DNA from 2 places in the Pediococcus pentosaceus ATCC 25745 genome. Region 1 is predicted to be linked to the other one. Evidence: a T-box and tRNA genes for the amino acid it is inferred to sense, from the RefSeq annotation. Region 1 holds a T-box; the other holds one or more tRNA genes.
The links. The T-box of region 1 lies ahead of asnS (asparagine--tRNA ligase). A T-box ahead of a tRNA ligase gene usually reads a tRNA of that ligase, here a tRNA-Asn.

Region 1 (7,425 bases):
ATTAGGACCACCATATGGTCTCACATACCCATTAATAATTTTTTCTGCTGAATATGCTTCTGTTTGTTCCACTTTAAAAACAAAGTTCCGACGACTAATCGATTGATTAGTCCAATACAACAAAGGACTTTTACGTGAATAGTCATGTAATTCTGGCTGACTCAATTCTTGAATTGGATCATTTACATAGCTCAAAACACCGGCAAATTCTTGATGCCCTAGATATACAGAACAATTTTCATTTTTTTCTACTATCACAAAAATATTTTGTGGTTGTTCTGGTTGCCAATCAATATTAACTGTTTTCCATCCCATAAAGTTTGCTTCAACTTCAATTGTCTGTTCATCAATTTTAGAATCTGGGATATAATTCTGTGGTTTTCCTGTGCTATACCAAGTAACTTTTAATTCTGTTGCTTTGGCCGTTGAAATAAGGAGTTTAAGTTCTTTAATATTAGGATCTACAGGCAATGTGAAGGCAACCGCTTTATCAAGTGGATACGGATCCATATCTACCGCATATGTATTAATTTCTTTTAACGCGCTAGATGCAGTCACTTCAGCCTTTCTTGCCAAATCATTTAAATCTTCATTTTTAACTCCTAAAACAGAACCATCCTCTCTCAATAAGGTTTGCTGATATTCCTGCAAATAATTAGAATAAATTGCGGCTGGCTTAATTTGCTTTTCATTTGCCAAAGCAGCTGCCGTACCCGCAGCTTGTCCCATTACTGCGCAAGTAGCCATTACCCGTACTGTTCCAAAAGCCACGTGTGATACTGAAACATCCCGTCCAGCAAAGAACAAATTATTAATATCCCGCGAATATAAAATACGATAAGGAATATGATATACACCATCTGCAACAGAATGCTTTGCACCAACAGAATCGTTGTACATCCCACTTGCTGGATGTAAATCGATTGACCATCCCCCAAATCCAATTCGATCATCAAATAATGTTTGTTCTTCAATATCCTGTTGCTTTAATACATATCCGCCCTTAAAACGACGATATTCACGTTTACCAGGAACTGAACCAATCCAATCCAGGGTTAGATTGTCTGCATCATATTTTCCAGAATTTTTAATGTAATCCCAAATACCATAAACTACTGATTGTAGCTCGTCTCGTATTTTTTCGTTATCATGTACAATATCTAATTCTCCGCCCCATTCAATCCACCAATAGGCACATCCGTTATCCTCTTTTCGAATAATTCGGTTATTTACAATTGATGTTTCTGTGATGTCTTTAGCAAAACTGGGCTTGATATATTTCACTGGGTGTCCCACGTTGCGCGTGTAGAAAAATAAGGAACTCCCAAGCGTATCCTCATCTGCCTCGAATGGAGCTAAACTCTCGTTGTAAACATTACTGCTCTCGCGTCCTATATTAAATTCAGCTCCCGCTAAGAACCCGATTAAACCATCGCCCGTACAGTCAATGAAGTAACCGCTTTCAAATTCTAGTAAAGTTTCTGATGCTGACATAAAACCAGTAACGCTTTTAATTGTTTTATCTTGATTCATTACTATCGAGGTCACTTCAGTGTTTAAAAATAGTTGAATATTTGGTTCTGCTTTAACCTTTTCCATCAAAAGTACATCCCATAAATAAGGATTTCCTTCAGGATTACGATACTGGTTTTCAACAAATAACTCTCCCATTATCCCCGTCTCTCGAGCATAACGATTCACACCATGTTTAGTAGCACCAGCTACCCAAACACGTACCTCACTACTAGAATTACCTCCCAGTACTCCACGATTCTGGACTAAACTAACTTTTTGTCCAAGACGAGCTGCTGCAATAGCTCCACAAATTCCAGCCAGTCCTCCCCCAATAACAGTTATATCAGAATTAACCTTCCTCTTTAACATTGTCACCATTTTGTTATCCCTCCTTTTGTCTTAACAGTACTACAAAGGAATTCTCCACTCCATTTACTTTTAAGCCCAAAACATGTATTATTTTGACCAAAAAGAGGTGATACTTTTGGCCACTCTAACACAAGGATATACATACTGGGAAAACAAACCTAGTTTTCAACTAGAATCTGATATCGGCTCCAATTATGTGATGTATATTATCGAAAGCGGTTCCTGTGAATTTGAATTTTCTCAATATTCCGGAATCGCTTCTGCCAATGATATTTTATTAATTCCGCCTTATGTCAAATTCAAACGTAATATGCTTGAACCGATGTGTTTCCATTTCATTAGAGTAATCCCCGATCCAGTCACACCGACTTTTATAGGTAAACACCACTTAGGATCACATCGCTTTTATGAAAACTGTGAATTTCTACGTAAAACAAATTTCAGTTTAAACACAGATTCACATTATATCCAAAATCATATCGTAGAAGATTTCTTCATGCTTTTAAAAATAAAAAAATTTAAACCTATAGAACCGAAACAAGCATTATCTAGAAATAACATTATTAATTCTGCAATTGAACTTATGGAACACAATTCTTCTCTTTCAATTAGTGAAATAGCCCAATTTACCAATACAAGTACCGCTTATTTTTCAAGGATTTTCAAAAAAACAATAGGTGAAACTCCCGTCTGTTTTTACACAAAAATAAAATTGAAAAAAGTTCAAAAACTACTAATCACTACAAATCTAACGTTAGCAGAAATTTCCGAACAAACCGGTTTTACAGACCCATTTTATCTAAGTAAGGTTTTCACCACCCATTTAGGATGCTCACCACGTACATATCGAAAAAATCATATTATTTAACATACCAAAAGATAGGATAATAAAATGCATATTAGGAAATATCAAATCACTGACGAAGATTCAACTTTAATGATGATTTCTAAGTCTATTCGTGAAACTAATCAAAAAGATTATAATCAAAAACAAATTGAAGTATGGAGTAACATTGATAAACAAAAGTGGAAAAAATCTACTTTAAATAATATCGCTCTAGTAGCCATTAATTCTTCTGGCGTTATTGGATTTGCAGATATGAGTACATCTGGGTACTTAGACCATCTTTTTGTTCATCCTAAATATCAACGTCAACGAATCGCTACTAGCCTAGTAAACAAATTAGAGCAAACCATTACATCCTCTGAATATTCTACTTATGCCTCTATTACAGCAGTCCCTTTTTTCGAGAAAATGGGCTATCATATTATTCACACTAATTGTGCACTGCTACGCAACACTTATTTTTTAAATTATAAGATGGTTAAATAAAAAAGCATCCAATCTGTGATTGGGTGCTTTTTATTTTAACGATTAAATTAGAAACTAGCATTTCCTGGTGTACGAGGGAATGGAATTACATCGCGGATGTTTTCGATTCCGGTTACGTACATAAGTAATCTTTCGAATCCAATTCCGAAACCAGAATGTTCAGTTTCTCCGTATTTTCTTAGTTCAGCGTACCATTCGTATTCCTTAGGATCGAGATGGAATTCGGCAATCTTTTCGTTGATCTTGTCGAGACGTTCTTCACGTTGACTACCACCGATTAATTCACCGATACCAGGAACCAAAAGGTCAACTGCAGCTACAGTCTTGTGGTCTTCATTTTCACGCATGTAGAAGGCCTTGATGTCCTTAGGATAATCCGTGATGAAGACAGGTTTTTGATATACCTTTTCACTTAAGTATCTTTCGTGTTCAGTTTGTAAATCAATGCCCCATTCGACTGGGTTTTCAAACTCTTGATCGGCATTCATTAAGATGTCGATGGCTTCTGTGTATGAAACTCGGGCAAAGTCAGCATCCTTAGTAGCTTCCAAACGAGCTTTTAATTCTGGATCAACGGCACCGTTCAAGAATTCCAATTCTTCTTTAGCATTTTCCAAAAGATAGTTAACCACGTACTTCAACAAATCTTCAGAAGTATTCATAATATCTTGAAGGTTAGCAAAGGCCATTTCTGGTTCAATCATCCAGAATTCTGAAGCATGACGCGTAGTATGTGAGTTTTCAGCTCTAAAGGCTGGGCCGAATGTATAAACATTTCTAAAAGCCAAAGCAAAAGCTTCTGCATTCAATTGTCCACTAACGGTTAAGTTGGTAGGTTGTTTGAAGAAGTCCTTGCTTGAATCTACTTCCCCAGCTTCGTTCTTAGGTAAGTTGTTCAAATCTAGCGTTGTTACCTTGAACATTTCACCGGCACCTTCAGTATCACTGCTGGTGATGATCGGTGTGTTAACGTAAACAAAGTTGTTGCTTTGTAAGAATTGATGAACAGCAAAAGAAACCAATGAACGAATCCGGAAAACAGCATAGAAAGTGTTTGTCCGAGGACGTAAATGAGCTTGTTCCCGCAAGAATTCAGGAGTATGTTCCTTCTTTTGCAATGGGTAGTCACTGTTTGAGCTACCTAAAATTGTGATTGAACTAGCTTGAATTTCAAATGGTTGCTTAGCCTTAGGTGTATCAGCCACTTTACCTACAACTTTGATTGTAGAATAGATTGCTGCCTTACGAATTTCTTCAGAGTTTTCAAGGGCATTGTTGTCCATGATAACTTGAACATTCTTGATGTAAGAACCATCGTTAATTTCTAAAAAGCTAATTTTCTTTGAAGAACGGATGGTTTTTAACCAGCCAGTTACTTCCACTTCTACGTCAGCATCATGTTCTGCTTGAGAGTAGAGTGTTTTAACTAATGTGTTTTCCATGAATAAATCCTCCATTCTTATCCTCGTAAAAAGTCCGGTACAAATAAAAAAGTCCTCCTCCCAGAAGGGACGAAGGACTTTCGCGGTACCACCCAAAATTCGTTTAATTAAATTAAACATCTTAAAATAAGCATCGAAATGCTTTCCAAGCTGTAACGGGCCGGCCCCGTCTAAGCCTACTGTGATTTCAGCTTAGAAACAAAGAAGATGTTTTTCTTAAAAGAATAACTTTTTGAGCTCGCACTATCCTCAATTCGCTTTAAGTTATGGGCTTTAAATACTCGTTCTTCTTACGGTTGATAATTATATCTACTTCTCGTTAGATTAGCATATAAATTCAGTTTTGTAAATTTCAAATCGCACTTTTACTCGATAAATTTATTTGAAGCAGGATGGAGTTTTTGATAATGATCATATAAGGCTGGATCTGATCTCTGAGTACCTGGTTTAAAATTAACTGATTCCGTTTTAGCGGCTTTAGCCCGGGCGTAATACCACTTCTTCCATCTTAAGAACGCGAGCTGCGTTTCTAATTCTTTAATTTGCCGCTCCAAGGCTGCTTCTCGTTTAACCATAAAGTCATAGCGTTGTTCTAAGGTTTGATCCCCTTGCATACAGCACTCGATAAATTGACCAATTTCTTTGACAGGCACCGCCGATTTTTTCAGGCAGTTAATCACTTCCACGTATCCTAAATCATCTTCCGTGAAAATTCGCCTACCCGCTTCATTTCTTTTAGCAAAAGGTAATAGCCCTTCTTTATCGTAATAACGTAAAGTATCGGTTGTTACATTCATTTTTTTAGCAATATCGCCAATTAAATATGTTTTCATTTTTAAAATTTCTCCTTGACTTGGAGTTAACTCCAAGTAGTAACATCAAATATATCATAAAACAAAGGTAGGTACATAATATGAATAAACCATTAATTGTTATTACTGGTGCTAGCTCTGGTTTTGGAGCAGAAATAGCCAAAATTTTTAATCAGGCAGGTTACCCTGAATTATTACTAGGTCGCCGAGTTGAAAAGATTCAAGCTTTACCGCTTAACTTTGAAAACGTCATGATTGAAAGCGTCGATGTAACAGATCAAGCTCAATTTAAAACAGCTATTGAACATGCTGAAGCTAAATTTGGACCAGTTGACTTACTCGTTAACAACGCTGGGGTGATGCTATTAGGCAACGTGACTACCCAAAGCCCAACCGAGTGGCAAACCATGTTGGATACTAATGTTATGGGCGTTTTAAATGGAACCCAAATTATTTTACCCAGCATGTTAGAGCGCGAACATGGAACCATCATTAATATGTCATCCCTAGCTGGTAAGAAGACCTTCGTTAACCATGCGGCTTATGTTGCTTCTAAATTCGGTGTTCATAGACTTAGCGAAACTATCCGAGAAGAAGTTTCTGGTAAAAATGTCCGAATCTCAATGGTTGCCCCAGGCGCTGCTGAAACTGAACTCCTCACCCACGTTACTGACCAAAATGCCTTGGTCGATTATGGCGAATGGAAAAAGAGTATGGGTGGTATCACGATGGATCCCAAACATGTTGCTGAAAGTGTTAAGTTCATTTATGATATGCCACAAGCGGTTAACATCCGTGAATTAGCAATCGCAGCCACTCGTCAAGATAGTTAAATAAAAGAGGTCATCGCATTAAAAGCGACGGCCTCTTTTATTTTTCAATTCTGGGTGACTCTGGAATAGTGCCGTTAGTTCGGCCTGCATTTCAGGATTATTGCGGCCTTTTCCACGATATTTACGCATAATTTCACGTTGCATTAGACGCAATTCACGAAGACTACTACCTGACGTCTCTAAGAACTGTTCCTTTTCATTTTTAGGTAACTGTGCGACATCTTGTAAGTCCGTATAATCATGGCGTGTCGTCACAAAAGAAATAACGGGCATCGCTAAGTAAACGACCACCATCGCTTTAGGGAAAAAGTACGCTAAAACCAAGATGGTAATACTGGCATAACCCAAAAAGTTATTATGATTACCGTAGACCTTATGAAAAATACGTTTAATATCTTGTTGATCGGTATATTTTTGTTTGATGACCGCATAGCTAAGCCTTACAAACAATCCATTAACAATAATATTTAAAATTCCATAGGCTAAAACCGTTGTCCGATTGGTATCGTAAGTAATAATTTTTGTAAAAATTGGCATCAAACTTAAGAAAGCTAAAAAAATGAATTCCCGAATAAAAATATGATCATTCATTGTTTTTGCATCATTAAATAACATGGAATGTTGGTACCAAATATTTGCTACAAAACAAAAACTAATAAAAAAGATTCCAACTGCTTTACCAAATTGCATATATTCGCTAAATAAATCATGCTTGGGGATTGGCAATTCCAATACCATAATTGTAATGATAATCGCAATGACCGCGTCACTAAACGCATCCATGCGCTCTTTTAGTTTTTCCATTAAAATTCCTCGGTTCTATTCGATTCGTTTTCCATTAATAATCACCGTATCAATGTGCTTAGAAACGCGTTCTTTTTCTGGTGGCAGCTGCATGTAATCACCATACATCCGTTTCAAAATACGGTCGTAGTGTTTGGGAATCGAAACTTCAATGGATTCAAACTTATGCGTGGTTAGTTCTATTAATTCGGACTGACTTAAAACTTCTTTATCATAGGCGTACTGAGAAGCATAGTTTTTATAATGATGAAATGGTTCATTATCATACAGACGCATGATATTTTCACGTCGCTCTTTTAACTTGGCTACACTCATGA
Region 2 (7,425 bases), 900 kb from region 1:
TAATTCGTTTTTTTGATATACATCTATAAGACGGACCGGGACTTGCTCCTCTAATCGATCAAAAAGTCGAATACCTGATCCTAAAAAAATCGGGACCGTTGTTAAAATATATGTATCAATTAAATTGGCTTGCACGAGCGGATCAATAAGCTTAGCTCCTCCCACAATCCAAACGTCTTTTCCCTTCTCCTTTTGGATCCTTTTAACTAATTCTACTGGCGACTGTTTCCAGTATTTAATCTTATCTGTATCTTCCCCTAGGTGAGACGTAACAATATACGTCTGCCGATCTGCGTAAACATATTTTTCCGGAGATAATTTTTGTGTTACTTGTTCATAGGTAGTTCTTCCCATAATAACCGTATCTATTTTGGAATACATTTTCTCATAACTGTCATCACTTTCGGTACCATGGACATTTTTCTCCAACCAATCAACGGCACCTTGATCGTCAGCAATGTAATTATCAATACTCATTGCAATAAAAAGTATTACTTTTCTAGCCATAAATCCCTCCAAAATAAAAAGATGAACTAAGCATAACCTAGTTCATCTCTTGAATTCAAATATTTAATTATCTAATCCCTTGCATCTTCTTAGTAATCCATGGTGAACAAATTAATAGTACGAGTGCAAAGACTAGTGTTACAAGACCTAATACAATAAAGTAAGCTACTTCATGTCCTGGGTAGAAGCGAACTAACTGAGCGTTAATTGCTTGTCCAGCAGCATCGGCTAAGAACCACATACTCATCATTTGAGAAGCAAATGCAGCAGGTGCCAATTTGGTTGTTACAGATAAACCAATTGGTGAGATTAACATTTCACCAATTTCAACAATTGCCCAGCTACCAACTAACCAAAGAGCATTAACCTTACCATCAGTACCAAACATCAAACCAGGTAAAGCAATAAATAAGTATGATAGACCCGTAAATACAAGTCCATACGTAAATTTCTTAGGTGATGAAGGTTGCTTCTTACCTAACTTAGTCCATAGCCATGCAAAAATTGGTGTATAAAGCATGATGAATAATGGATTAAGGGACTGGAAGTTAGCGGGCGTAATATGCATCCAACCGTAGTTTAATTGAGTACGATCAGCAGCAAATAATGCTAAAACAACTGAACCTTGTTCTTCAATTGCCCAGAATAACGTTGCAGCGATAAATAATGGCACATAAGCCCATAAACGTGAACGTTCTGTTTTAGAAACCTTACTACTTGAAAACATGATGATAAAGTAAACAATTGGAGCAATAACAGCAATAATACTAATTAATAGAACAACATTATCAATTGTTAATGCATTAGCAACAAACATAACCACTAAAATTAATGCTAATACAATCACACCCATTAAAACTCGAAGACTAAATTTTTTGACTTCATCGGGTTGAATTGGATCTGATGGATATAAACTATCTTTATTTAAATATTTTTTACCATCAATATAATATTGGACTAATCCAAAGAACATACCAATTGCAGCTAATGAGAATCCAGCATGGAAACTCATATTAAAACCAACCCACGAAACAATTATGGGAGCTAATAAAGCACCTAGATTAATACCGAAAACAAAAATACTAAATCCGGCATCACGTCTCGTATCCTCCACGGAATATAGTGATCCAACCATTTCAGAAACATTTGGTTTTAACATACCAGTACCAGCAACAATTAAAGCAATTGATACTAGTAGGGCCGCCCCACCGAAAGGAAGTGAAAGTGCAATATGACCAAACATGATCAATACACCACCGTAAAATACGGTTTTTCGACTACCTAAAATTCGGTCACTGATAAACCCACCAGCAACACTAGCTAGATAAACCAGTGAACCATAAATGGCCATTACTGAAGCAGCAGTGGCTTGACTAAAGCCTAAACCACCCTTGGTTACAGCGTAATACATGTAATAAATTAAAATTGCACGCATACCGTAGTAACTGAAACGTTCCCACATTTCCGTGAAGAACAACGTCATTAATCCACGTGGTTGACCAAGAAATGCTGTATCCTTATCTTGTGTATTCAATTGTATATTTCCTCCATAATTTTCGCCTTAAAAACAAAGACTGTATATGAAAAAATGCGCCTTAACTTAACATTAAGGCGCATCCAAACAAATGCCGGCTAGGTGAGTCGAACACCTGACCTACGGTTTACGATACCGCCGCTCTACCAACTGAGCTAAGCCGGCATATAACAAAAGGATGCTAACTTTCCAGTTAACATCCATACAGCCTAACTCCGGCAGGCGGACTCGAACCGTCGACACCCTGATTAACAGTCAGATGCTCTACCAACTGAGCTATGCCGGAATAAACGCATGGCAACGTCCTACCCTCGCAGGGGGCGATCCCCCAACTACTCTCGGCGTTAAGAAGCTTGACTTCTGTGTTCGACATGGGAACAGGTATATCCTTCTCACTATCGTCACCACACTCTGTGCTAACTTACGTTATCACTTGAGAAAACTTTTGCTCTCTCAAAACTGAACAATATCTATTTTTTCCTTCGAGATTCAACCACTTCTACTTGGTTAAGTCCTCGACCGATTAGTACTAGTCCGCTCCATGTATCACTACACTTCCACTTCTAGCCTATCTACCTGATCATCTTTCAGGGGTCTTACTTGCCCGAAGGCAATGGGAAATCTAATCTCGAGGTGAGTTTCACACTTAGATGCTTTCAGCGTTTATCTCATCCACACATAGCTACCCAGCGATGCTCCTGGCGGAACAACTGGTACACCAGCGGTGTGTCCATCCCGGTCCTCTCGTACTAAGGACAGCGCCTCTCAAATTTCCTACGCCCGCGACGGATAGGGACCGAACTGTCTCACGACGTTCTGAACCCAGCTCGCGTACCGCTTTAATGGGCGAACAGCCCAACCCTTGGGACCGACTACAGCCCCAGGATGCGATGAGCCGACATCGAGGTGCCAAACCTCCCCGTCGATGTGAACTCTTGGGGGAGATAAGCCTGTTATCCCCAGGGTAGCTTTTATCCGTTGAGCGATGGCCCTTCCATACGGTACCACCGGATCACTAAGCCCGACTTTCGTCCCTGCTCGACCTGTCTGTCTCGCAGTCAAGCTCCCTTCTGCCTTTACACTCTACGAATGATTTCCAACCATTCTGAGGGAACCTTTGGGCGCCTCCGTTACTCTTTAGGAGGCGACCGCCCCAGTCAAACTGCCCACCAGACACTGTCTCCCGCCACGATTAGTGGCGCGGGTTAGAGGGTTCATACAACGAGGGTAGTATCCCACCATTGCCTCCTCCGAAACTAGCGTTCCGGATTCTACGGCTCCTACCTATCCTGTACAAGCTGTACAAACACTCAATATCAAGTTACAGTAAAGCTCCATGGGGTCTTTCCGTCCTGTCGCGGGTAACCCGCATCTTCACGGGTATTATAATTTCACCGAGTCTCTCGTTGAGACAGTGCCCAGATCGTTACGCCTTTCGTGCGGGTCGGAACTTACCCGACAAGGAATTTCGCTACCTTAGGACCGTTATAGTTACGGCCGCCGTTTACTGGGGCTTCAGTTCAGAGCTTCGCTTACGCTAACTCATTCCCTTAACCTTCCAGCACCGGGCAGGCGTCAGCCCCTATACGTCATCTTACGATTTTGCAGAAACCTGTGTTTTTGATAAACAGTCGCCTGGGCCTTTTCACTGCGGCTGATCTTGCGATCAGCACCCCTTCTCCCGAAGTTACGGGGTCATTTTGCCGAGTTCCTTAACGAGAGTTCTCTCGCTCACCTTAGGATACTCTCCTCGACTACCTGTGTCGGTTTGCGGTACGGGTAGCTAAACTCTAACTAGAAGCTTTTCTCGGCAGTGTGACGTCAGGAACTTCGCTACTTAAATTTCGCTCCCCATCACAGCTTGTCCTTAAGAAGTAAAGCATTTGACTCTACTTCAGACTTACTGCTTGGACACCCTTTTCCAGCTGGGTGCTTTCCTTAGCCTACTGCGTCCCTCCATTGTTCAAACAAGTTTAACTAGTACAGGAATATCAACCTGTTATCCATCGCCTACGCCTCTCGGCCTCGGCTTAGGTCCCGACTAACCCTGGGAGGACGAGCCTTCCCCAGGAAACCTTAGTCATACGGTGGATAGGATTCTCACCTATCTTTCGCTACTCATACCGGCATTCTCACTTCTAAGCGCTCCAACAGTCCTCACGGTCTGCCTTCATTGCCCTTAGAACGCTCTCCTATCACGCCACCTAATGGTGGCATCCACAGTCTCGGTAATATGTTTAAGCCCCGGTACATTTTCGGCGCAGAATCACTCGACTAGTGAGCTATTACGCACTCTTTAAATGGTGGCTGCTTCTGAGCCAACATCCTAGTTGTCTATGCAACTCCACATCCTTTTCCACTTAACATATATTTAGGGACCTTAACTGGTGGTCTGGGCTGTTCCCCTTTCGACGATGGATCTTATCACTCACCGTCTGACTCCCGGACATAAATCGATGGCATTCGGAGTTTATCTGAATTCGGTAACCCTTGATGGGCCCCTAGTCCAAACAGTGGCTCTACCTCCACGATCCTAATTCCGAGGCTAGCCCTAAAGCTATTTCGGAGAGAACCAGCTATCTCCAAGTTCGTTTGGAATTTCACCGCTACCCACACCTCATCTCAGCACTTTTCAACGTACACGAGTTCGGTCCTCCAGTGCATTTTACTGCACCTTCAACCTGGACATGGGTAGGTCACTTGGTTTCGGGTCTACATCCGCATACTTATATCGCCCTATTCAGACTCGCTTTCGCTTCGGCTCCGTCTCTTCAACTTAACCTGGCATACGAACGTAACTCGCCGGTTCATTCTACAAAAGGCACGCCATCACCCATTAACGGGCTCTGACTTCTTGTAGGCACATGGTTTCAGGAACTATTTCACTCCCCTTCCGGGGTGCTTTTCACCTTTCCCTCACGGTACTGGTTCACTATCGGTCACTAGGTAGTATTTAGCCTTGGGAGATGGTCCTCCCGGATTCCGACGGAATTTCACGTGCTCCGCCGTACTCAGGATCCTGAACTGAGAGAACTTGATTTAACTTACGGGGCTATCACCCTCTCTGGCGAATCTTCCCAGATTCTTCAGCTATCAAGTTCTTTGGTAACTCAAATGTTCAGTCCTACAACCCCAGGAAGCAAGCTTCCTGGTTTGGGCTCTTCCCGTTTCGCTCGCCGCTACTCAGGGAATCGAATTTTCTTTCTGTTCCTGCGGGTACTGAGATGTTTCAGTTCCCCACGTTTACCTTCACACATCCTATGTATTCAGATGCGGATAATAGTCGATTAAAACTATTGGGTTGCCCCATTCGGAAATCCCCGGATCAAAGCTTACTTACAGCTCCCCGAGGCATATCGGTGTTAGTCCCGTCCTTCATCGGCTCCTAGTACCAAGGCATTCACCATGCGCCCTTCCTAACTTAACCTATCTTTACCTACGGTAAAGTGATTAATTGAGTTTAGCGATTAATCTTTGAACTAATCTTGTTTTATAACTCTTTAAATTACGCGGTTTTCTCTCGGTTTAATTATGATTAACAATTAAAATTAGAAAATTATAGATATTATTCAGTTTTCAAAGAACAAAAGAATAAACAACCTTAGTTGTTTAATGGAGAATAGCGGGATCGAACCGCTGACCTCCTGCGTGCAAGGCAGGCGCTCTCCCAGCTGAGCTAATTCCCCATGTATGGGCCTAAATGGACTCGAACCATCGACCTCACGCTTATCAGGCGTGCGCTCTAAACCAGCTGAGCTATAGGCCCGATACGCGTGCTCTGAGAGTAGACCTCTCAAAACTAAACAAAACTTTGACATAGTGTGGGTTTCCGTTTATTCCTTAGAAAGGAGGTGATCCAGCCGCAGGTACTCCTACGGCTACCTTGTTACGACTTCACCCTAATCATCTGTCCCACCTTAGACGGCTAGCTCCTAAAAGGTTACCCCACCGGCTTTGGGTGTTACAAACTCTCATGGTGTGACGGGCGGTGTGTACAAGGCCCGGGAACGTATTCACCGCGGCATGCTGATCCGCGATTACTAGCGATTCCGACTTCGTGTAGGCGAGTTGCAGCCTACAGTCCGAACTGAGAATGGTTTTAAGAGATTAGCTTAACCTCGCGGTCTCGCGACTCGTTGTACCATCCATTGTAGCACGTGTGTAGCCCAGGTCATAAGGGGCATGATGATTTGACGTCGTCCCCACCTTCCTCCGGTTTGTCACCGGCAGTCTCACTAGAGTGCCCAACTTAATGCTGGCAACTAGTAATAAGGGTTGCGCTCGTTGCGGGACTTAACCCAACATCTCACGACACGAGCTGACGACAACCATGCACCACCTGTCATTCTGTCCCCGAAGGGAACCTCTAATCTCTTAGACTGTCAGAAGATGTCAAGACCTGGTAAGGTTCTTCGCGTAGCTTCGAATTAAACCACATGCTCCACCGCTTGTGCGGGCCCCCGTCAATTCTTTTGAGTTTCAACCTTGCGGTCGTACTCCCCAGGCGGATTACTTAATGCGTTAGCTGCAGCACTGAAGGGCGGAAACCCTCCAACACTTAGTAATCATCGTTTACGGCATGGACTACCAGGGTATCTAATCCTGTTCGCTACCCATGCTTTCGAGCCTCAGCGTCAGTTGCAGACCAGACAGCCGCCTTCGCCACTGGTGTTCTTCCATATATCTACGCATTTCACCGCTACACATGGAGTTCCACTGTCCTCTTCTGCACTCAAGTCTCCCAGTTTCCAATGCACTTCTTCGGTTGAGCCGAAGGCTTTCACATTAGACTTAAAAGACCGCCTGCGCTCGCTTTACGCCCAATAAATCCGGATAACGCTTGCCACCTACGTATTACCGCGGCTGCTGGCACGTAGTTAGCCGTGGCTTTCTGGTTAAATACCGTCACTGGGTAAACAGTTACTCTTACCCACGTTCTTCTTTAACAACAGAGCTTTACGAGCCGAAACCCTTCTTCACTCACGCGGCGTTGCTCCATCAGACTTGCGTCCATTGTGGAAGATTCCCTACTGCTGCCTCCCGTAGGAGTCTGGGCCGTGTCTCAGTCCCAATGTGGCCGATTACCCTCTCAGGTCGGCTACGTATCACTGCCTTGGTGAGCCTTTACCTCACCAACTAGCTAATACGCCGCGGGTCCATCCAGAAGTGATAGCAGAGCCATCTTTTAAAAGAAAACCATGCGGTTTTCTCTGTTATACGGTATTAGCATCTGTTTCCAGGTGTTATCCCCTACTTCTGGGCAGGTTACCCACGTGTTACTCACCCGTTCGCCACTCACTTCGTGTTAAAATCTCAATCAGTACAAGTACGTCATAATCAATTAACGGAAGTTCGTTCGACTTGCATGTATTAGGCACGCCGCC

Region 2: it encodes a tRNA-Asn, which carries the amino acid that the T-box ahead of asnS (asparagine--tRNA ligase) is inferred to sense. The anticodon was not compared.

Annotation. Positions count from the first base shown of each region.
Region 1 covers NC_008525.1:601,454-608,878, reverse strand. Annotated here, with positions in the region: gene PEPE_RS02690 (FAD-dependent oxidoreductase) at 1-1,893, opposite strand, end outside; gene PEPE_RS02685 (helix-turn-helix domain-containing protein) at 1,991-2,752, shown strand; gene PEPE_RS02680 (GNAT family N-acetyltransferase) at 2,777-3,217, shown strand; gene asnS (asparagine--tRNA ligase) at 3,265-4,659, opposite strand; T-box leader at 4,722-4,962, opposite strand; gene PEPE_RS02670 (MerR family transcriptional regulator) at 5,025-5,492, opposite strand; gene PEPE_RS02665 (SDR family oxidoreductase) at 5,573-6,304, shown strand; gene PEPE_RS02660 (TMEM175 family protein) at 6,323-7,108, opposite strand; gene PEPE_RS02655 (LicD family protein) at 7,124-7,425, opposite strand, start outside.
Region 2 covers NC_008525.1:1,500,522-1,507,946, forward strand. Annotated here, with positions in the region: gene PEPE_RS07440 (dihydrofolate reductase family protein) at 1-507, opposite strand, end outside; gene PEPE_RS07445 (peptide MFS transporter) at 575-2,041, opposite strand; tRNA gene PEPE_RS07450 (tRNA-Thr) at 2,134-2,206, opposite strand; tRNA gene PEPE_RS07455 (tRNA-Asn) at 2,255-2,327, opposite strand; rRNA gene rrf (5S ribosomal RNA) at 2,334-2,450, opposite strand; rRNA gene PEPE_RS07465 (23S ribosomal RNA) at 2,545-5,468, opposite strand; tRNA gene PEPE_RS07470 (tRNA-Ala) at 5,655-5,727, opposite strand; tRNA gene PEPE_RS07475 (tRNA-Ile) at 5,733-5,807, opposite strand; rRNA gene PEPE_RS07480 (16S ribosomal RNA) at 5,886-7,425, opposite strand, start outside.